One region of the Thauera sp. 63 genome, then DNA from elsewhere that is predicted to be linked to it. Evidence: predicted binding sites of a transcription regulator. Region 1 holds the regulator's gene; each other region holds the start of a gene.
What was found. Region 1 encodes FNR, which switches genes on or off when oxygen is low (the NO sensors DNR and NnrR bind a similar motif). Its sites were predicted from a motif close to TTGANCTAGNTCAA; they were not measured.
Positions count from the first base shown of each region.

Region 2: ubiU (ubiquinone anaerobic biosynthesis protein UbiU) is a predicted target of FNR. The motif match lies at 3,217-3,230, and genes of this name have one in related genera.
Region 3: C664_RS03070 (nitrite reductase) is a predicted target of FNR. The motif match lies at 2,367-2,380, and genes of this name have one in related genera.
Region 4: C664_RS19430 (DUF2946 domain-containing protein) is a predicted target of FNR. The motif match lies at 3,021-3,034, and genes of this name have one in related genera.

Region 1 covers NZ_AMXC01000009.1:1,156-6,215, reverse strand. The annotation lists gene C664_RS09770 (PHA/PHB synthase family protein) at 1-1,156, shown strand, start outside; gene C664_RS09765 (Crp/Fnr family transcriptional regulator) at 1,167-1,847, opposite strand; gene C664_RS09760 (SirB2 family protein) at 1,952-2,341, shown strand; gene fnr (fumarate/nitrate reduction transcriptional regulator Fnr) at 2,356-3,102, opposite strand; gene hemN (oxygen-independent coproporphyrinogen III oxidase) at 3,252-4,643, shown strand; gene C664_RS09745 (sulfite exporter TauE/SafE family protein) at 4,701-5,060, shown strand, end outside.
Region 2 covers NZ_AMXC01000011.1:31,577-36,636, reverse strand. The annotation lists gene rocD (ornithine--oxo-acid transaminase) at 1-1,602, shown strand, start outside; gene C664_RS11390 (sodium:solute symporter family protein) at 1,725-3,185, shown strand; gene ubiU (ubiquinone anaerobic biosynthesis protein UbiU) at 3,295-4,308, shown strand; gene C664_RS11380 (U32 family peptidase) at 4,363-5,060, shown strand, end outside.
Region 3 covers NZ_AMXC01000002.1:190,313-195,372, reverse strand. The annotation lists gene C664_RS03075 (type IV pili methyl-accepting chemotaxis transducer N-terminal domain-containing protein) at 1-484, opposite strand, end outside; gene C664_RS03070 (nitrite reductase) at 575-2,302, opposite strand; gene C664_RS03065 (SlyX family protein) at 2,532-2,732, opposite strand; gene C664_RS03060 (IS1182 family transposase) at 2,842-4,164, shown strand; gene queG (tRNA epoxyqueuosine(34) reductase QueG) at 4,320-5,060, opposite strand, start outside.
Region 4 covers NZ_AMXC01000053.1:7,366-12,425, reverse strand. The annotation lists gene C664_RS19440 (TonB-dependent copper receptor) at 1-1,775, opposite strand, end outside; gene C664_RS19435 (copper chaperone PCu(A)C) at 1,951-2,415, opposite strand; gene C664_RS19430 (DUF2946 domain-containing protein) at 2,535-2,954, opposite strand; gene C664_RS19425 (GGDEF domain-containing phosphodiesterase) at 3,063-4,250, opposite strand; gene C664_RS19420 (HD-GYP domain-containing protein) at 4,348-5,060, opposite strand, start outside.

The DNA of each region.
Region 1 (5,060 bases):
CAAGGTCGGCGAGAATCTCGCCACCACGCCGGGCGCGGTCGTGTTCCGCAACCGGCTGCTCGAAGTCATCCACTACGCGCCGACCCAGCCGCGCGTGCATGCCGAACCTGTCGTCATCGTCACGCCGTGGATCAACAAGTTCTACGTGCTTGACCTCGTGCCGAAGAAGAGCATGATCCGCTTCCTGCTCGACCAGGGCCTGGACGTCTTCATCACGAGCTGGAAGAACCCGGATGCGTCGATGCGGGACGTCGGTTTCGACGACTACCTGCTGGACGGCGTCGACACGATCGTGCGCGTGGCGCGTGAGTTTGCCGGCGTGGAGCGCGTGCATGCGGTCGGTTACTGCATCGGCGGCACGGCGCTCGCGATGTACATGGCCTGGGCGAACCGCCACTATGCCCCGGACGCCATGCCAGTCGCCGACTGGACCCTGTTCACGACGCTGGTGGATTTCCACAAGCCCGGCGACATCGAGGTCTTCATCGACGAGAGCAGTATCGACTATCTGTGCGATCGGATGGCACGCAAGGGTTACCTGGATGGTGCGGAGATGGCGGCATCGTTCCGGCTGCTGCGCTCGAACAGCCTGATCTGGCACTACGTCGTGCAGGGCTGGCTGTACGGTGATTCGCCGCCTCCGTTCGACGTGCTGTATTGGAACATGGACACCACGCGCATGCCGTACGCGATGCACGCGTGGTACCTGCGCGAGCTCTACCTGCACAATCGCCTCATCCAGACCAATGCGCTGCAGGTGGCCGGCGAGACGCTCGACCTGTCGGTGATCCGGCAGCCGCTCTACGCGGTGTCCGCGGAGGACGATCACATCGCGCCGTGGCGCCAGACCTTCGCGGTCAACAACCACGTCGTCGGCAACAAGCGCTTCGTGCTGTCGAGCTCGGGGCACATCCTCGGCATCGTCAACCCCGTCGTGCATCCGCCGAAGCGGCGCTATTGGGCGGCCGACGCCCAGCGCTCGGACACGACAGACTCGTGGCGCAGGCGCGCGGAAGAGCATGCCGGCAGCTGGTGGGAGGACTGGATGCGCTGGCTCAAGCCGCGCGCGGGGGACGAGGTGGAGGCGCGTCCGGCCGCCAGCAAGCGCTTCCCGGCGCTGTGCGCGGCACCGGGCAGCTACGTGCTCGAGAAGTAGCGGGCAGTCCTCAGGCCTGGTAGCGGGCGAGGCGGGTCGGGTCGTGCAAGGTGATGCGTTTGCCCTGAACGCTGATCAGGCCCGATTCGCTGAGGTCGTGAAAGATGCGCGACAGGGTTTCGGGCGTCAGGTTCAGGCGTGAAGCGATGACCTGCTTGCTGGTCGGCAGCGCGATCTCGCACGGCGTGTCGCTGTCGGCGACCTGCAGCAGGTAGCCGATCACACGCTGGATGCTCGAGCGCAGCGAATAGGTCTCCACGTCCTGGATCAGCCCGTGCAGGCGGATGGCCATGCCGGCGAGGAGCTTGTGCGCGAAGGTGGAGTCCTGGTCGATCAGCTCGGTGACCACGGCCTGGCCGACGTGGATCAGCAGTGTTTCGGTCAGCGCTTCGGCGAACACCGGATAGGGCTTGTTCATGAACATCACGGCCTCTCCGAAGCTCTGCATCGGGCCGATGATCTCCACGACCTTCTCGGTCCCCTGTGGCGACGAAAAGGCGAGCTTGACCTGACCCGAGACGACGAAGTAAAAGCCATGCGGCTGGTCGCCGCGCTGGAACAGCACCTCGCCACGCCCGATGTGGCGGTCACGCGTGTAGCGCGCGACAAGCTCGAGATCGGTGTCCGAGAGTTCGCTGAACAGCGGGATGCGCTTGAGCAGCGCAGGGAGGTCGAGGGCGGCGTGGGTCATGTCCGTGCGTTCCTGGGTGGAAGCGATCTCATTATTGACGGCAATTCTAATCGACCCCGGGGTGCAGCGCGGCACGCGCAATGCCGGTCCGGGTGGGAGTACGCATGTATTTCGCAATCAAGCACCTTCATGTCACCTGCGTGGTGCTCAGCGCCATCGGGTTCCTGCTGCGCGGCTTCTGGATGATGACGGGCAGCCCGCGCCTGAACGCCCTGCCGGTACGGGTGCTGCCTCACGTCATCGACAGCGCCCTGTTGCTGAGTGCGATAGCGCTGGCGGTCATGATCCAGCAGTATCCCTTCGACGCAGGGTGGGTGACGGCAAAGGTGTTCGGCCTGATTGCCTACATCCTGCTCGGCACGGTTGCGCTGAAGCGCGGCAGGACGAAGGGGATCCGGCTCGGCGCCTTCGCCGCCGCATTGCTGGTGTATGCGTGGATCGCCTCGGTGGCACTGACCAAGAATGTCGCAGGTTACCTGGCGGTTGCCGCCTGATCGCCGGGCGCGCCTCAGCGCCCGCTGCCGGCCGTCTGGTGCTGGATGAGCTTGCGCAGGCCGGCGGTATCCAGCAGGCGGATGTGCTTCTGCTGCACGGCGATCAGGCCTTCTTCCTGGAAGCGCGAGAAGGCGCGTGACACGGTCTCGAGCTTGAGCCCGAGATAGGAGCCGATTTCCTCGCGCGTCATGCGCAGGTGGAACTCGGCCGCCGAAAAACCGCGTGCGGTGAAGCGCTGCGACATGTTGAGCAGGAAGGCCGCCAGGCGCTCCTCGGCGCGCATCGAGCCGAGCAGCATCATCACGCCGTGGTCGCGCACGATCTCACGGCTCATGACCTTGTGGAACTGATGCTGCAGGCCTTCGACCTCGTGGGACAGCTGTTCGAGCTTGGCGTAGGGGATCACGCACACCTCGCTGTCTTCCAGCGCGACGGCGTTGCAACTGTGCGTCTCGGTGCTGATGCCGTCCAGACCGAGGATCTCCCCGGTCATCTGGAAGCCGGTCACCTGGTCGCGACCATCTTCGAGCAGCACGTCGGTCTTGAACGAGCCCGCACGGATCGCGTAGATCGCCTCGAAGGTGTCTCCCGCGCGGTAGAGGTTCTGCTGGCGCTTCACCTTGCGTCGCGCACCCACCAGTTCATCCAGGCGGCTCAGTTCGCTGTCGGGCATGCCGAAGGGCAGGCACAGTTCCACAAGATTACACTGCGAACAGGCGGTCTTGAGCCCGCTCACGGTAATTGCCACGCTTGCCCTCATCTGCACGATAATCCCGTCATCCCGACTCACAGAGTCCAAAACGCGGTTTAACAGTGTCCCCGGCTGGCATCACCATGGCCGTTGATCCACGTCAACCAAAAATTTGCGCTGGTCTGCCATTGTTAGGCACACACAGTAGCAGCAAGATCATGACCGAACAGAACGAACTCATCTTCGATCCGCAGCTGATCCGTCGATTCGACATCAACGGGCCGCGGTATACCTCTTACCCGACCGCGGATCGCTTTGTCGAGGCTTTCAATGCCGACGCGCTCAAGCACTGGCTTGCAAATCGGGCCATTGGCGGCGTCAGCAAACCGCTCTCATTATACTTCCATATCCCATTTTGTAACACGATCTGTTATTACTGCGCCTGCAACAAGATCATAACCAAGGATCATGGGCGTTCAGCCAAGTACCTGAAATACCTGGCTAAAGAGATCGCGATGCAAGCGGCCTGCCTGCAGGGCAGCCGCCAGGTGACGCAGTTGCACCTGGGGGGCGGCACGCCGACCTTCCTCTCGCATGACGAAATGCGGCAACTGATGGCCTCGGTCCGCGAGCACTTCACCTTGGTGCCCAACGGCGAATATTCGATCGAGGTCGATCCGCGCAAGGTCGATTTCGACACCGTCAAGTTGCTGGCCGAGCTTGGTTTCAACCGCATGAGCGTCGGCGTGCAGGACTTCGCCGAAGACGTGCAGCAGGCCGTCAACCGCATCCAGAGCTTCGACGAGACCAAGCTCGTCATCGATGCAGCGCGCGCCACTGGCTTCAAGTCGGTCAGCATGGACCTGATCTATGGCCTGCCGAAACAGAACGTCATCAGCTTCAACCGTACGCTCGAACAGGTGCTCGAGATCTCGCCCGATCGCATCTCGCTTTACAGCTATGCGCATCTGCCCGGCCTGTTCAAGCCGCAGCGTCGCATCTTCATGAGCGACATGCCGACGCCGGACACCAAGCTGCAGTTGCTGCAACTGGGTATCCGCCGCCTGACCGAGGCGGGCTATGTCTATATCGGCATGGACCATTTCGCCAAGCCCAACGACGAACTCACCGTCGCGCAGCGCCAGGGGCGCCTGCATCGCAACTTCCAGGGCTACTCGACACAGGCCGAGTGCGATCTGCTCGCCTTCGGCGTGTCGGCCATCGGCAAGATCGGCCCGGTGTATGCGCAGAACGTGAAGACGCTGGACGAGTACTACGACGCGCTCGACCGCGATGAGCTGCCGGTGCTGCGTGGCATCGAGCTCACCGCCGACGACTTGCTGCGGCGCGCGATCATCCAGGCGCTGATGTGCCATTTCGAACTGTCGATGCAGTCGATCGAGATCGCCCACCTGATCAACTTCCGGGAGTACTTCGCCGAGGAACTGACCGAACTTGCGGAGATGGAGAAGGCGGGGCTGGTCAAGATCGACGGAGACTGGATCAGCGTGCAGCCCGGGGGGCGCTTGCTGGTGCGCGGCATCGCGATGGTGTTCGACCGCTATCTGCGGGCCGACCGCGAGCGCGCGCGCTACTCGCGCGTGATCTGAACCTTGCGGCAACGCAGCGTAGAATGAGGCTTTGCAGCAGCGGGGCCTTTTCTTCTCATGCCTGAAACCGGTTATTTCGCTGTCTTCCTGATCGGCCTGCTTGGTGGCACGCACTGCGTGTCGATGTGCGGCGGCATTGTCGGCGCGCTCACCGTGCAGGTGCAGACGCCCGGCAGCAAGCCGCAATGGCCGCTGCATCTGGCCTACAACCTCGGCCGCATCACCACCTACACCGCACTCGGCGGCCTGGTTGGCGCGCTCGGCTCGGTGGGCATGCTGTACGACGGCATGCTGCCGGTGCAGATGACGCTTTACGTGCTCGCCAACCTGATGCTGATCGCGCTGGGCCTCTACCTCACCGGCTTCACCCGCCTGCTGGCACCGGTCGAGCGTGCGGGGCACGTGATCTGGCGTCGC
Region 2 (5,060 bases), on a different contig from region 1:
TGGGAGCCCGAAGAGCTGGCGCTGCTGACGCGGCTGGGGGTGCGCGTCTTCACGATGAGCGAGGTGCGCGCCCGCGGGCTGTCCGCGGTATTCGCCGACGCGCTCCGCCTCGCGCGCGCCGATCCGGACGCCGGCTTCGGCCTCAGCCTCGACCTCGACGCGCTCGATCCGCAGGCCTTCCCCGCGGTCACCTGCCCGGAGCCGGGCGGCATCGAGCCGCGCACGCTCGCCGACGCCCTGCTCGGACTGCGCGCCTGCGCCGACCTGGTCGGACTCGAGATCGTCGAGTACCGGCCCGATCTCGATGCCGACCACCGGGGTGCGGACTGGATCGCCGAGTTCGTGCTCGCCGCGCTCGGTCCTTCCACCGACTGGCTGCGCGCGGCGGAGCGCCGCTTCGGTGCCACCAACTACGCACCGCTGCCGGCGGTATTCCAGCGCGGCGAGGGCGTGTGGCTCTGGGACACGGACGGCCGCCGCTATCTCGACATGATGAGCGCCTACTCGGCGATGAGTTTCGGCCACGGCCACCCGCGCCTCGTCAGGGCGCTGGTGGATCAGGCCCAGCGCCTCGCGCTGACCTCGCGCGCCTTCTCCAGCGACCGTCTGCCGGTCTTCCTCGAGCGCCTGTGCGCCACCTTCGGCTACGAATGCGCACTGCCGGTCAATACCGGGCTCGAGGCGGTGGAAACCGCGCTCAAGGCGGCACGCAAATGGGGCTACAAGGTCAAGGGCATCGCTCCCGAGCGCGCCCGCATCCTCGCCTGCGACGGCAACTTCCACGGCCGCTCCATCGCCATCGTCGGCCTGTCCGCCAATGCGCAGTACCGTAACGGCTTCGGCCCCTTCCCGCCCGGGTTCGAGCGCGTGCCGTTCGGCAACGTGGACGCCCTCGAGGCGGCGATCACGCCCGATACCGCAGCCTTCCTGGTCGAGCCGATCCAGGGCGAAGGTGGCATCGTCGTGCCGCCACCGGGCTACCTGTCACGCTGCGCGGAGATCTGCCGCCGCCACGACGTGCTGCTGATCGCCGATGAAGTACAGACCGGCCTCGGTCGCACCGGACGCCTGCTCGCATGCGAACACGACGGCGTGCGTCCCGACGGGCTGATCCTCGGCAAGGCACTCGGCGGCGGACTGCTGCCGGTTTCGGCCTTTCTCGCCGACCGTCGCGTGATGGACGTCTTCGGCCCCGGCGACCACGGCTCGACCTTCGGTGGCAATCCGCTCGCCGCCGCAGTCGGCACCGAGGTGCTCGCCCTGCTCGCCGAGACCCGCCCCTGGGAGCGCGCGGCACGCCTGGGCACGCAGCTGATGGAAACGCTGCGCGCCGCCGCACTGCCCTGCGTGCGCGAAGTGCGCGGTCGCGGCCTGCTCGTCGGGCTTGCGCTCGACCCCGCCCTCGCCGACGCCAGCGAGGTCGTCACGCAGCTGCTCGCGCGCGGCATCGCCACCCGCGACACCCATGGCAACGTGATCCGGCTGGCGCCGCCGCTGACGATCGACGAAGCCACGCTCGACGAGGCCGCGCGCCGCATCCTCGACACCCTGCGGATGCTCACACCCGCCGGGGTCGACGCGGACGTTGTACGCATGCAATAACCTGCGAACGATCAAGCCCTTGGAACGCAGATCACCCCCCCTGCGCGGGCGTTCTGTTGATAAACTCGCGCCTCATTTTTTCGCTCACCACGCGCGGATGCGCCATCACGAAGGGCCCAACCATGCTGCTCTGGCTTGTCGTCGCCTACCTCGTCGTTTCCATCGGCATCGGCCTGTATGCCGCTACCCGCGTACACAACGCGCGTGACTACATCACCGCCGGCCGCAACCTGCCGATGGTGGTGGTGCTGGCCATGGTGTTCGCCACCTGGTTCGGTGCCGAAACCGTGCTCGGCATCTCCGCCACCTTCATCGACGAAGGTTTTCGCGGCCTGATCTCCGACCCGCTCGGCGCCTCGGTGTGCTTGGTGCTGTTCGGCCTGATCTTTGCGCGCCCGCTGTACCGCATGAACCTGCTGACGCTGGGTGACTTCTTCCGCATGCGCTACAACCGCACGACCGAGCTGATCCTGTCGATCTGCATCGTGCTGTCCTACCTCGGCTGGGTGGCGGCGCAGATCACCGCACTGGGCCTGGTGTTCAACGTGCTGTCGGCCGACGTGGTGTCGATGAACGAGGGCATGCTGATCGGTTCCGCCGTGGTGCTGGTCTACACCCTGTTCGGCGGCATGTGGTCGGTGGCGATGACGACCTTCGTGCAGATGATCGTGATCGTGCTCGGCCTGCTTTACGTCACCACGCTGGCGGGCGACATGGCAGGCGGCTTCGATGTCGTCGTCGCCAAGGCAGCAGCGGACGGCAAGCTCGACTGGCTGCCCACGCTCGACATGGTCGACATGATCGCGTGGATCGCCGCCTTCGCCACCATGGCGCTGGGTTCGATTCCACAGCAGGACGTGTTCCAGCGCGTCAACTCGTCGAAGAACGAGACCGTCGCCGTGTGGGGCACCACGCTCGGCGGCGTCAGCTACTTCTTCTTCGCCGCCGTGCCGCTGTTCCTCGCCTACACCGCGACGATCATCGACCCGGACATGGTGGGCAGGCTGATGGAACAGGACTCGCAACTGATCCTGCCGACGCTGATCCTGCAGTACATGCCCTTCACCGCGCAGGTCGTGTTCTTCGGCGCCCTGCTGTCGGTGATCATGAGCACCGCCTCGGGCACGCTGCTGGCGCCCTCGGTCACCTTCTCCGAGAACGTGCTGCGCGGTTTCTTCCCCGCGATGCGCGACCGCCAGTTCCTGTGGTCGACCCGCGTCACCGTCGTCATCTTCACCGTGCTCGTCACCTGGTACGCCACCAGCACCGAATCGAGCATCCACCAGATGGTGGAGAACGCCTACCGCATCACCCTGGCGGGCGCCTTCGTGCCGCTGGCGGCGGGCCTGTTCTGGAAACGTGCCAACAACCTCGGTGCCGCGCTCGCCATCGTCTGCGGCCTGACGACCTGGATCCTGTTCGAGTTGTTCGTGCAGGAGGGCGACATCGAGCCGCAACTCTTCGGCCTCGCGGCCAGCGCGCTCGGCATGCTGGTCGGCGGACTGATCGGCAAGCCCTCGCACCACCGGCCGCATGCGAGCCACCATCACGCCGCCGCGGGGACGCACCACACGGCGCGCTGAACCCGGTCGGGCAGCATCCAATGCAGGGGCTTTGACACGAGTCAAAGCCCCTTTTGTTTTGCGGCATTAAGGTTGCGGGGCATTTTTCCCCTGCCTTGGTCCCGCCTCAATGACTTCTTCCCCGATCGAGCTCGTCTGTCCCGCCGGCAGCCTGCCGGCCCTCAAGACCGCCATCGACCACGGTGCCGACTGCGTCTATCTCGGCTTCAAGGACGCCACCAACGCACGCAACTTCTCCGGGCTGAACTTCGACCCGGCACAGGTGCGCGAGGGCGTCGCCTATGCCCACGCACGCAAGCGCAAGGTGCTGCTGGCGCTCAACACCTACCCGCAGACCGACAACTGGTCGAGCTGGACGCAGGCCATCGACCGCGCCGCCGAATACGGCGTCGACGCGCTGATCCTCGCCGACCCCGGCCTGATGGCCTACGCCACCAGGACCCATCCGCAGCTGCGCCTGCACCTTTCGGTGCAGGGTTCGGCCACCAGCTACGAAGCGATCAACTGGTACCACGAACACTTCGGCATCCAGCGCGCGGTGCTGCCGCGGGTGCTGTCGATGGCGCAGGTCGAGAGCGTCGTCGCCCACACCCCGGTCGAGATCGAGGTCTTCGGCTTCGGCGGCCTGTGCGTGATGGTCGAGGGACGCTGCGCGCTGTCGGCCTACGCCACCGGCGAGTCGCCCAACTGCAACGGTGCCTGCTCGCCGGGCAAGCACGTGCGCTGGGAAGACACGCCGCGCGGCATGGAGACGCGGCTCAACGGCATCCTCATCGACCGCTTCGCCGACGGCGAGCGCGCCGGTTACCCGACGCTGTGCAAGGGCCGCTTCGAGGTCAACGACGAGACCTACTACGCACTCGAGGAGCCGACCAGCCTCAACACGCTCGAGCTGCTGCCCGAACTCGCCCGCATCGGCATCCGCGCGATCAAGATCGAGGGTCGCCAGCGCAGCCCGGCCTACGTCGCCCAGGTCACCAAGGTCTGGCGCGCTGCGCTCGACAAGCTCAAGTCCGGCGGCGCCGAAGGCTTCAGCGTGCTGCCGGCGTGGATGGCCGAACTCAACAAGGTCTCCGAAGGCCAGAGCCACACGCTGGGCGCCTACTACCGCCCGTGGAAGTGAGCCCCGCGCACGCTGCATCGCACCGCATCATCCGAACGAACTGAGACGCCCCCGATGAAACTCGCCCTCGGCCCCCTGCTCTATTACTGGCCGCGCCAAAGCGTGCTCGATTTCTACGCCGACATCGCCGAAAGCCCGGTCGACAGCGTCTATCTCGGCGAGACGGTCTGCTCGCGCCGTCACGAACTGCGCCTCGACGACTGGCTCGAGGTCGGCCAGATGCTCGCCGCCGCAGGCAAGGAAGTGGTGATGAGCACCCAGGGCCTGATCGAGTCCGAGTCCGACCTCAAGGTGCTGCGCCGCATCGTGCGCCAGAGCGCAAGCGGCGAGCCCGGCTTTCGCGTCGAGGCCAACGACATGGGCGCGGTGCGCCTGTTGACCGACGCTGGCGTGAAGAACTGGATCGCCGGCCCGACGCTGAACATCTTCAATCCGGCGACGCTGCAGCTGATGGTCGATTCCGGCGCCACGCGCTGGGCCGTCGCTCCCGAGATGTCGGGCGCGGCGCTGGCCGAGGTGCGCGCAGCGCTCGCAACGCCGATCGAGACCGAGGTCTTCGCCTACGGCCGGCTGCCGCTGGCGCATTCGGCGCGCTGCTTCACCGCCCGCCACTTCAACCTGCAGAAGGACACCTGCGAGTTCCGCTGTCTGTCGATCATGGACGGCATCACGCTGCGCACGCGCGAAGGCGAACCCTTCCTCACCCTGAACGGCGTGCAGACCCAATCGGCGCGCGTGCACAACCTGCTCGC
Region 3 (5,060 bases), on a different contig from region 1:
TGCGTTGTGCGCCGGTGGCCCCCGAATGGTGGCCGGAAACGTCGAACTCGATCGCGCACTGGCGCTTCGCCAGCGTCTGCACGATCCGCCAGCTCAGCGCAGGGTCCTTCTGGATGGCCCCGCGCAGGCGGCGGATGTCGATCGCAACGACGACGCTGTGGGCGAGCGCCCTGCACGATGCGCCGTAATGCGTGCGCGCCAGCAGTTCGCCGAGCGCGAGCACCTGCGGCGCCTGCGCCAGTTCCAGCACCTTCTCGTTGCCGGTGGGCAGCAGGTGCTCGCGCGCCACGCTGCCGCTGGCCAGCACGAAGGCCTCGCGGATCGGTTCCTCGGCACGGTAGAGCAGGCTCTGCGCGTTCAGTTCGAGCACGCGGCTACCCACCGCCAGTTCGTCGAACAAGGCCGCCGGCAGGCCGGCAAAGAGCGGCTCGGCCGCCAGCAGCTTGCGTTGCGCCCAAAGGGCGTCCCTCGTTGGGGCGATCACTTCAACGACACCTCTAGATGGTTCGGCAAGGCGACGGACTGAGCAATCCGGGGAGGGGCTACCCTCTCCCCCGAGGGACTCGCAGGCGCCTCAGTACACGTCGTGTTGCGTGTTGTAGACGTTGAACTTGCCCGTCGGCGTGATCAACCTGGGATCACGGATCACGGCCTTGAGCTTGCGCGTCCTGTCATCGACGACGACGATCGCCGACTCCTGGTCCGCACCATTCCAGACCGAGAACCAGACCTCGTCGCCCGCCTTATTGTATTCCGGCTGCACGACGCGCTTCGGGCCGGCCTTGACGCCGGACCACTCGCCGATCGGGATCAGCTCGTAGCCCTTGTCGATGTTGTCGATGTCCCACACGGCAACCGACTGGCTGATCTTCTCGTCCGGGTTCAGCGTGGTGTCGGCCCACAGGTTCTTCGACGTCGGATGCGTCTTCAGGAACAGCGATCCGCCCCCCAGGCCCTTCAGCGTGCGCACCACCTTCCAGGCATTGTCCGGGTGCTGGTGCGGATCGGTGCCGATCAAGGAGATCGTCTCGTCGCCCAGGTGGCCGGTGGCCCATACCGGGCCGAACTTCGGATCGACGAAGTTCGCGCCACGGCCCGGGTGCGGCACCTTGCCCACGTCGACCAGTTTCTCCAGCTTGCCTTCCTTGGTATCGATGACCGCGATCTTGTCCGATGCGTTGGCTGCGTCCATGAAGTAGCGGTGCGTGGACTCGAAGCCCCCGTCGTGCAGGAAGGGCGCCGCCTCGATCATCCTGATGCTCAGGTTCTCGAGGTCGCGATAGTCCACCGAATACACCATGCCGGTTTCCTTCACATTGACGAAGAATTCCGGATTGAAGTGCGAGGACACGATCGCGGCCACGCGCGGTTCGGGGTGATAGTCCTGGGTGCCGGTGACCATGCCGCGGGTGGAGACGATCTTGCGCGGCTGCAGCGTGTCGCCGTCCATGATCACGAACTGCGGCGGCCAGTAGGTGCCGGCGATGGCGTACTTGTCCTCCCAGCCCTTGGCCTTGGAGCTCTCCACCGAGCGCGCCTCGAGGCCGACCTTGATCTCCGCGACCGTGTCCGGCTTCTCCATCCACAGGTCGATCAGGTTGATCTTGGCATCGCGGCCGATCACGAACAGGTAGCGGCCCGAGGCCGACATGCGCGAGATGTGCACCGCGTAGCCGGTCTCGAGAACGCTGACGATCTTCTTGCTGTCGCCGTCGATCAGCGCGATCTTGCCGTCATCGCGCAGCGTCACCGAGAACAGGTTCTCGAGATTGAGATCGTTCATCTTCTTCGTCGGACGTTTTTCGACCGGGACGACGACCTTCCACGACGCTTCCATTTCCTTGAGGCCGTACTCGGGCGGCGCCGGCGGCGTCTGCTGGATGTAGCGCGCCATCAGGTCGACCTCGTCGTCGCTCAGCACACCGGACGTACCCCAGTTCGGCATGCCACCGGGCGAGCCGTACTTGATGAAGACCTTCAGGTACTCGAGCCCCTTCTCCAGCGTGATGTCGGGCGTCAGCGCCTTGCCGGTCGCCCCCTTGCGCAGCACGCCGTGGCAGCCGGCACAGCGCTCGAAGAAGATGCGCTTGGCCTTGTCGAACTCGGGCTCGGACATGCGCGGCGCCAGCGGGTTGATGTCGTGGTGCATCGGCACGTCGGCCATCGGCGAGCCGCCGGCCTGGTACTCCTTCATCGCCGCATCGCCATGTCCGGCCGGGGCCTCGGCGAAGGCCACCTGACATGCGAGCGCGAGCGTCGACACCGCAAGCACCCCGAACTGCTTCAAAGCTGCTGACTTCATGGTCCCTTCTCCTGGCTGAAAACGAAATCGGTGGCGCAATTTCGCAAGCAGGAAAATCGCCGCTTTGATGAAAATCAAGAGGGCCTAAAACCCCGGTCGGCGTGCGGGTTTCAGGCCAAACCGGACTTGATCGAGGGTAAGGGTGCCGCCACCTGCCGGTCTCCCGGGCCCGGCCGAGGGTGTCGCGAACACGCGCGTGCGTCCGCCTCCGAGGCGTTCCGCGGATGTCCTACCAGTGCGGCGGGATCTCGTCTTCCGGACGGTTCGGCGCGCCCGGCTGGATGGTCTTGACCTGCTGTGCCAGCTGTCGCACCTGCTCGCGCAGCAGGTCGAGTTCCTGCTGCTGGCGCCAAACGGTGCGGTTCAGTTCGTCGAGCTGATCCTCGGCCGACATGATCTTGGTTTCGAGCGCTTCGAGGCGGTCTTCCATGCGGGTATCCGGTGAGTTGAGGGGCGCGATTCTAGGAGTCTGCGCGGCAGAAGCCAAGCGTCGGTGAGTTAAGTCCTCCCGGGCGTTTCGGGGCCGGTAGACTGTCGAGATGACGAGCTATCTGCCCTATTGCCCGCAGCAGCAGATGCTGCTGCCCCAGGCGCTGCAGGAGTGGCTACCCGAAGGCCACTTGGCGTACTTCATCAGCGACGCGGTCGACGGGTTGGACCTGAGCGCGTTCCACGCCCGGTATGCCGGTGGCGGACCGCGCAACCAGCCGTTTCATCCGGCCATGATGGTCAAGGTGCTGCTGTATGCGTACGCCACGGGCGTGTTCAGTTCGCGCAAGATCGCGCGCAAGCTGCACGAGGATGTGGCGTTCCGGGTCCTGGCGGCAGACAACTTCCCGGCCCACCGCACGCTGAGCGACTTTCGCGCTGTCCATTTGAAGGAGCTGAGCGAGTTGTTCGTGCAGGTGGTACGACTGGCCCGCGAGATGGGGCTGGTCAAGCTCGGGACGGTGGCCATCGACGGCACCAAGGTCAAGGCAAACGCCAGCCGCCACAAGGCGATGAGTTACGGCCATATGGTGAAGGCGGAGGCCGAGTTGAAACGGCAGATCGAGGCGCTGCTCAATCGGGCCAAGGCCGCCGACGACGCCGAGCGGAACGAGCCCGAGCTGGATGTGCCGGCCGAGATCGCGCGGCGCGAGGCGCGGCTGACGGCGATTGCTGAAGCCCGGGCGCGGCTCGAGCAGCGCCAGCGCGAGGCCGATCAGGCGCGCGGGCGCAGCGACGATGACGACCGTCGCCCGCGCGGCGGTGACGGCAAACCGAAGGGCGGGCGCTACAAGCGCGACTTTGGAGTGCCCGAGGACAAGGCGCAGGAGAACTTCACGGATCCGGACAGCCGCATCATGAAGCGCGCCGGCGGCGGGTTCGATCCGAGCTACAACGCCCAGACGGCGGTCGACGAGACCGCCCACATCATCGTGGCGGCCGAACTGACCAACAACGCCAGCGACGCCGGGCAACTGGCGGGGGTACTGCAGGCCGTGCGCGACAACGTCGAACAACGACCGCGCCAGGCGCTGGCCGACACCGGCTACCGCTCGGAGCAAACGTTCCGGGAACTCGACGGGTGCGGGACCGAACTGGTGGTGGCGCTGGGCCGGGAAGGCAAGCGCCGACTCGGTTTCGACCGCGAACGCAATCCGCACACCGCACAGATGGCCGACAAGCTCGAGAGCGAGGCGGGCAAGAGCGCCTACCGAAAACGGAAATGGATCGCCGAACCGCCCAACGGCTGGATCAAGAACGTGTTGGGATTCCGGCAGTTCAGCCTGCGGGGCCTGGAGCGCGTCAAAGCGGAGTGGAAGCTCGTCTGTATGGCGCTGAACCTGCGCAGGATGAGCACATTGAGGACGGCATGACGGGAAAAGGGGGCAAACCTGTCCCCGTTGCCGTCCGGCATGCGCGCCGCGACGTCGCAAAGCAACTTAACCACGGCCTCAGTCTCTTGCCGCACCTCTCGGTTCGCCAATCGTTCTGCTAAAAAACACGCTCTGGAGTTCTGCCGCGCAGACTCCTAGCTGGCAAGGGGCGCGCCATGCCGCGCCAGCGCCCATGCCACGTGTTCGCGCACCAGGGCCGAGGGATGGTCGGCGCGCGCCTGCAAGGCGGCGAGCACATCCGGCGCGGCCGGCGCGTTGCCCAGCGCCACCGCGATGTTGCGCAGCCAGCGTTCGTGACCGATGCGATGGATCGGGCTGCCGGCAGTGCGTTCGGCAAACACCGCCTCGCTCCAGGCGAACAGTTCGACGAGGCGCGCAGTGTCCAGGCCATGACGCGGCGCGAAGTCGCCCTCCGCCGTCAGGCGTGCGAAGCGGTTCCACGGGCACGCCAGCTGGCAGTCGTCGCAGCCATAGATGCGATTGCCCAGCGACGGGCGCAGCGCCTCGGGAATCGGGCCATGCAGTTCGATCGTCAGATAGGAGATGCAGCGCCGCGCGTCGACCTGGTAGGGCGCGACGATGGCGCCGGTCGGACAGGCGTCGATGCAGGCGGTGCAGCGACCGCAGTGCGGTTCGACCGGCGCATCGACCGGCAGCGGCAGGTCGGTGAAGATCTCACCGAGGAAGAAATAGGAGCCGGCGCTGCGATCCAGCAGCAAGGTGTGCTTGCCGCGCCAGCCCAGCCCGTTGCGACTGGCCAGCTCGACCTCGAGTACCGGCGCCGAGTCCGTGAACACGCGGTACGCGTGCGGCACCTCGGCGGCGATCCGCTCGGCCAGCTTCTGCAGCCGGTTGCGCAAGACCTTGTGGTAGTC
Region 4 (5,060 bases), on a different contig from region 1:
CCGGTTGGCCCGAGATCCTGACCGTTCGCAACGATGTTCCCGGAACCGACGTCATAGCGATTCTGGCGCGACACCATGCGCAGCATTGCGCCGTAAGAGAAGCGCCGGTCGTCGTACTCCAGCGCCAGCCTGGCCTCGAGCGGCGGTTGCTGCGCCAGCGCTTTGCTGTCCGTATCGTTGCTTCCACGTACCCAGGCCAGGGTGCCGACAGCCTTCCAGTTCGGAGCAAAGCGCCAGGTCACGTCGCCCTCGAGACCATAGACCGTTGCGTCGATATTGCGGACCTGGGCACTCGTCGAGGTCACCCAACGCAAGAGGATGTAATCATCCACCTTGCCGTAGAACCCCGACACCGAAGCAGACCAAGGTCCTGCACTCCAGTTGGCACCGACATCGAGCTGCGTGGTCTTCTCCGGCTGCAGTGTGTCGAAACGCTCGCCGCCTGCCGGGGTGGCGCGCATGAACTCCCAGAAGTCGGGGAAGCGCTCGACATAGCCCACGCCGGCGTACCACGTGCCCGCGCCAGCACCGAAGTCGGCCTCGTATCGTCCGAACCCGCTCTGCAGCGTCTTGTCGACGCTCACCCCCCGCGTCAGGGAGGTCGGACGGTAGTCTCGTGCCTCGTGGTCATCCACGCGCAATCCACCGACGATGCGGCGGGCGTCGTCGATCGCATAGCTCGCCTCGCCGAAGACACCTTGGCGCTCGAAGCCGATGTCCTTCTGCCAGGGCTGGTTACGATAGTTCACACCATTCCGCGTACGGTGTTGGTCATCACGCACATCGGCGCCCAAGGTGACCAGCCATCGCTCACTCGGGGCAAGGGCAACCGCGGCGCGCGCGCCAGTCGTCTTCCGATCAGGGTTGTTGAGCATCCGCATGCCCCGGTTGGACCGCAGGCTGAAGTTGTCCATCACGTGATCGATGTAGCTGTAATAGGCATGTGCCTCGACCTTGCGGACAAGGGATGAGATGTTCCGCTTCTCGAAGCGCAGGCCCGCGTGCTCGCGCTCGAACCTCACGCCATCCATCGCGCGGTCGGCATATGCAGCCTCACCATCGCTGCGACCGAAATTGAGTTCCAGCAGCGTGTTGTCATCCGGCGTCCAGCCAAGCGCCCCCGTCGTGCTCCAGCGCGTATAGAACGAGTGCACCTCGTTCCCGTCGCCATCCTCGTAATTGTTGCTGTCGGAGCGGGTCGCGCCAATTCGTGCATAGAAGTCGGGATTGCCGGCCTTGGCATCGATTACCTGGTCGTTGCGTCCCCAACTACCGAGGGTGACGCTGCCGTTGGCACTCCAACCGCCGTCCGCCATTCGCTGCGAATCGCGTTCGAAGAGGACGACGCCTGCAGAGTTTCCAGCCCCGTAGAGCACGGTCTGCGGCCCCTTGAGGACCGTGACGGAATCGAAGGACTCCGGATACACATAGGCGGTGGGTGGGTCCATCCGCCCGCCGCAGCCGCCATGTATCTCCTGTCCATCCTGCAAGATTCCAAGGCGGGACCCGGCCATACCGCGGAAGACGGGGTCGCCATCGGCCCCGCCCTTACGGATCACTGAGAAACCCGGGATGCTCTTGAGCATGTCCGCCCCATCATGGGCGGGCAGTGGTTGCCGCGGCGCCTTTGGATCGGTCGTCACCGTCAATGGCGCCGAGGCGACGGGCGCAGTCACCACGACACTGTCGAGCCGCGTATCGACGTCTTGTGCCAGCGCGGGCAAGGCGAGCGAGATTGCCACGGCAAGCGGCAGTTGCTTGAAGCTGTGTTTCATGAATTGGATCTCTTCAGATGTCTGACTGCCTCATGGCTCGGCGGAATTCAGGCGCAGCCGAGCCCGCCGCGGCCCGATCCGGACCGCGGTCTATGGCGAATTCCTGAGGGAGGATGGTCGTGCCAGCGTCGGCTCAATCCAGCCGACCGCGAAGCACGACCGCCAGGCGGGCGGTTTAGTGCTTGCCGTGCTGCATCTGCATGCCACCCGCCGCGGCGTTCAGCGGACGCACCGGTGCCTTGAGCTCGATCGTCTCGCGAGCGCCATCGGCGGTCTCGACGACGATGGTCACGGGCACCTCATCGCCCTCCTTCACCTGCTGCTTGAGATCCAGCAGCATCACGTGATAGCCGCCAGGCTTGAGTTCGACGGTCTTGCCCGCTGGAAGATCGAGGCCGGGGATGGCGTTCATCTTCATGACGTTGCCGTCCATGACCATCTCGTGAACCTCGGCGACGCCAGCCACGGGCGAAGCGGCCGAAACGAGTCGCGCATCGCGGTTGGAGGTGAGCCTCATGAAGGCGCCGGTAGCCTTCTGCTGTGGAACGGTGGCACGCACCCATGCATCGGCCACGGTGACGTCGGCGAATGCCGGCAGGGAGCCCAGGCTGAAGGCGAGAGCAAGAACAAGCTTTTTCATAGCGGGAATCCTCGAACGATACTGATGAGAGTCGATATGCCATCTGGACAGACGGCGAAACGGCTTGAGCAGATTCGAATCCGTTCGGCACGGGGGAACACTCCGCGCCGGCGGATCGTTCAGAGGAGCGCGGGCGGTGCGCGCGGGCGGGACGGCGACCACGCAAAGAGCGTGCGCGGCGCGGAGAAGAACAGCGGCGGCAGTAGATCCTCCCCCGTTGCGATGGTCATCGAGGGCGTTGCCTCGAATCCGGGGAGGGCCACACTGCCCGCATGGGTGAAGCAATACGGACAGGCCGAGAGAGACAGGTCGGACGGATCGCCATCGGCATTTCCGGCATCGGACAGACCCGGTCCAGCGTACATGGCCGCCTCGGCGCCCGTCAGTACAATCTGATGAACGCCGCTTGCCGAACAGATGTCCAGCAGCAAGGCCTGCTCGCCCGAAGCCATCGCACGACTCACGCTCGGCGCCAGCGCACTGATCAGCATCGCGAAGATCGCGAGCCAGGCGTGAAGGCGTTTGCGGAAGCGGAACATGGGCAGCGTCGGCACAAGAAGAGGAATGATGCGCCGCGAATTTTACCCGAATGCTCCGCGCCTAACTTGATCCTCGTCAGGAGTGCGCCCCGGCACGGCAATCCTCCGTCATCCTTGTGGCTGTTCGAGCCAGGTCACGAAGGCCTCGACCGGCATGGCGCGGGCGAACAGATAGCCCTGCAGGTGATCACAGCCGAGTGCCGTCAGAATCGCTGCGGTGGGCTCGTCCTCGACGCCTTCGGCGGTGACCGAGATCCCCAGCCGGTGGGACAGTTCGATGATCGACGCGGCAATCTCCCTGTCCTTCTCCGAGCGTGCGATGTCCTGGATGAAACTCCGATCGATCTTGAGTTCCTGAACAGACAGTTGCTGGAGGCGGCTCATGCTCGAGAAACCGGTGCCGAAATCGTCGATCGAGAGGCTGATCCCGAGTGCCCGCAGCCGGCGCAGGACGTCCGTCACGCCTTCGCCGTTGCGCTCCTCGATCATGCCCGTCTCGGTAATCTCCAGGCACAGTTGTCGAGCGTCGATGCCCCAGGTCGCCAGCGCCTGACCGACCAGATCCGGTACCTCGGCATCATAGAGATCGGAGGCCGACAGATTGATCGACAAGGTGATCACGACACTCGCCTCGCGCAGCGAATGGAGCGTATGCGCTGCTCGCTGGAACAGCCAGCGATTGAAGAGGTGGCGCATGCCCATGCGATCGATCAGGCTGATGATCACCGGAGCCGGCACCCAATCATCCGGCATGCGTTGCCAGCGTAGCAGCCCCTCGGCTGCATCGCACTTGCCCGCCTGCGGGCGCACCTTCGGCTGCAGATGCAGTTCGAGCCTGTTGTCGCCGGCAAAGCACGCCCGCAGTTCGCGCTCCAGTTGCGCCAACCGGGGCGACACCTGCTCCATCCCCGGATCGTAGATCTGCCCGCCGAGATTTGCCTGCGCGGCCGCAAGTGCGGCGATACGGGCCGACTGAACCAGGTGCAGCGGGTTCTCGCCATGCTCAGGCGCCATCGACGCGCCGCAGGTAACGGGCACTTCTACCTCGAGCCCTTCCAGCACCACCGAATGGGCGTTGAAAGCCTGGCCGATCTTCATCATCGCCAGGGTCAACACTGCCGCGCTCTGCAAACCGGGCAGCACGAGCAGCCACTCGCGCCGCTCGCCGCCAAACAGCATGTCCTGCTTGCGCAGCAGACGCCTTAGGCGTTCAGCGACTTCGGCCTCGAGCTTGTGGCCACGCTCCAGCGACAGGCGACAGAGCGCAACGTCGGGCAGCACGGTGACACAGAGCACGCCGACTCCGGTTCCATTAGCGCGCGCTTCAGACATCCGGCCCGAAATCTCGGTCAGGGCAGACAGCAGGCCACGCGGCGTTCCATGCACCATCGCGTTACCCCAGGTAGAAATCGTTCGGATCGATCCCGTAGGCATTGGGCGGCAAAGCCCGCTGGATGCGGTAGGTCTCCCCCGTCGGCGTCTGCGGCAACATCAATAGATCAAGGGTACGCGCGAAGCGCTCCACCGACTTGTCGGGCGCCAGCAGGACGAGAACGCGCGGCTGCAGGCGCCGCACCTGGTTCTGCTGAATCACCACGGCAATCTCGCCGGAGTTGAGCTCGACCAGCGTCCCGATCGGATAAAGTCCGATGCACTGCAGGAACTGGTCGATCAGCGCATCGCGGAAGCGGGTGTTGCGCAGCCGATTCAACTCCTCCATCGCGCTCTGGCTCGACACCGCGGCGCAGTACACCCGGTCGCGCGTCATCGCGCAGTAGGTGTCGACGAGACCCGCCATTTCGGCGCCGAGCGAAATGCCCTTCCCCTTCAGACCTCGCGGATAACCCGTGCCATCGAAACGTTCGTGATGGGCCGCGATGATGCTGAGCACCTCCGGATCGAAGCCTTCCCGCCTGTTCAACATGGCAAGGGTATGCGCGACGTGTTCCCGCACATGCTCGAACTCGCGCTCATCCAGCGGTCCGGCCTTGGCGAGGATCTCGTAGTCGATCTGCACCTTGCCGATATCCTGAAGCAGCCCCGCAAGGCCGAGCTTGCGCACCAGGTTCGCATCCATGCCGACGAAGCGGGCGAACACCATCAGAT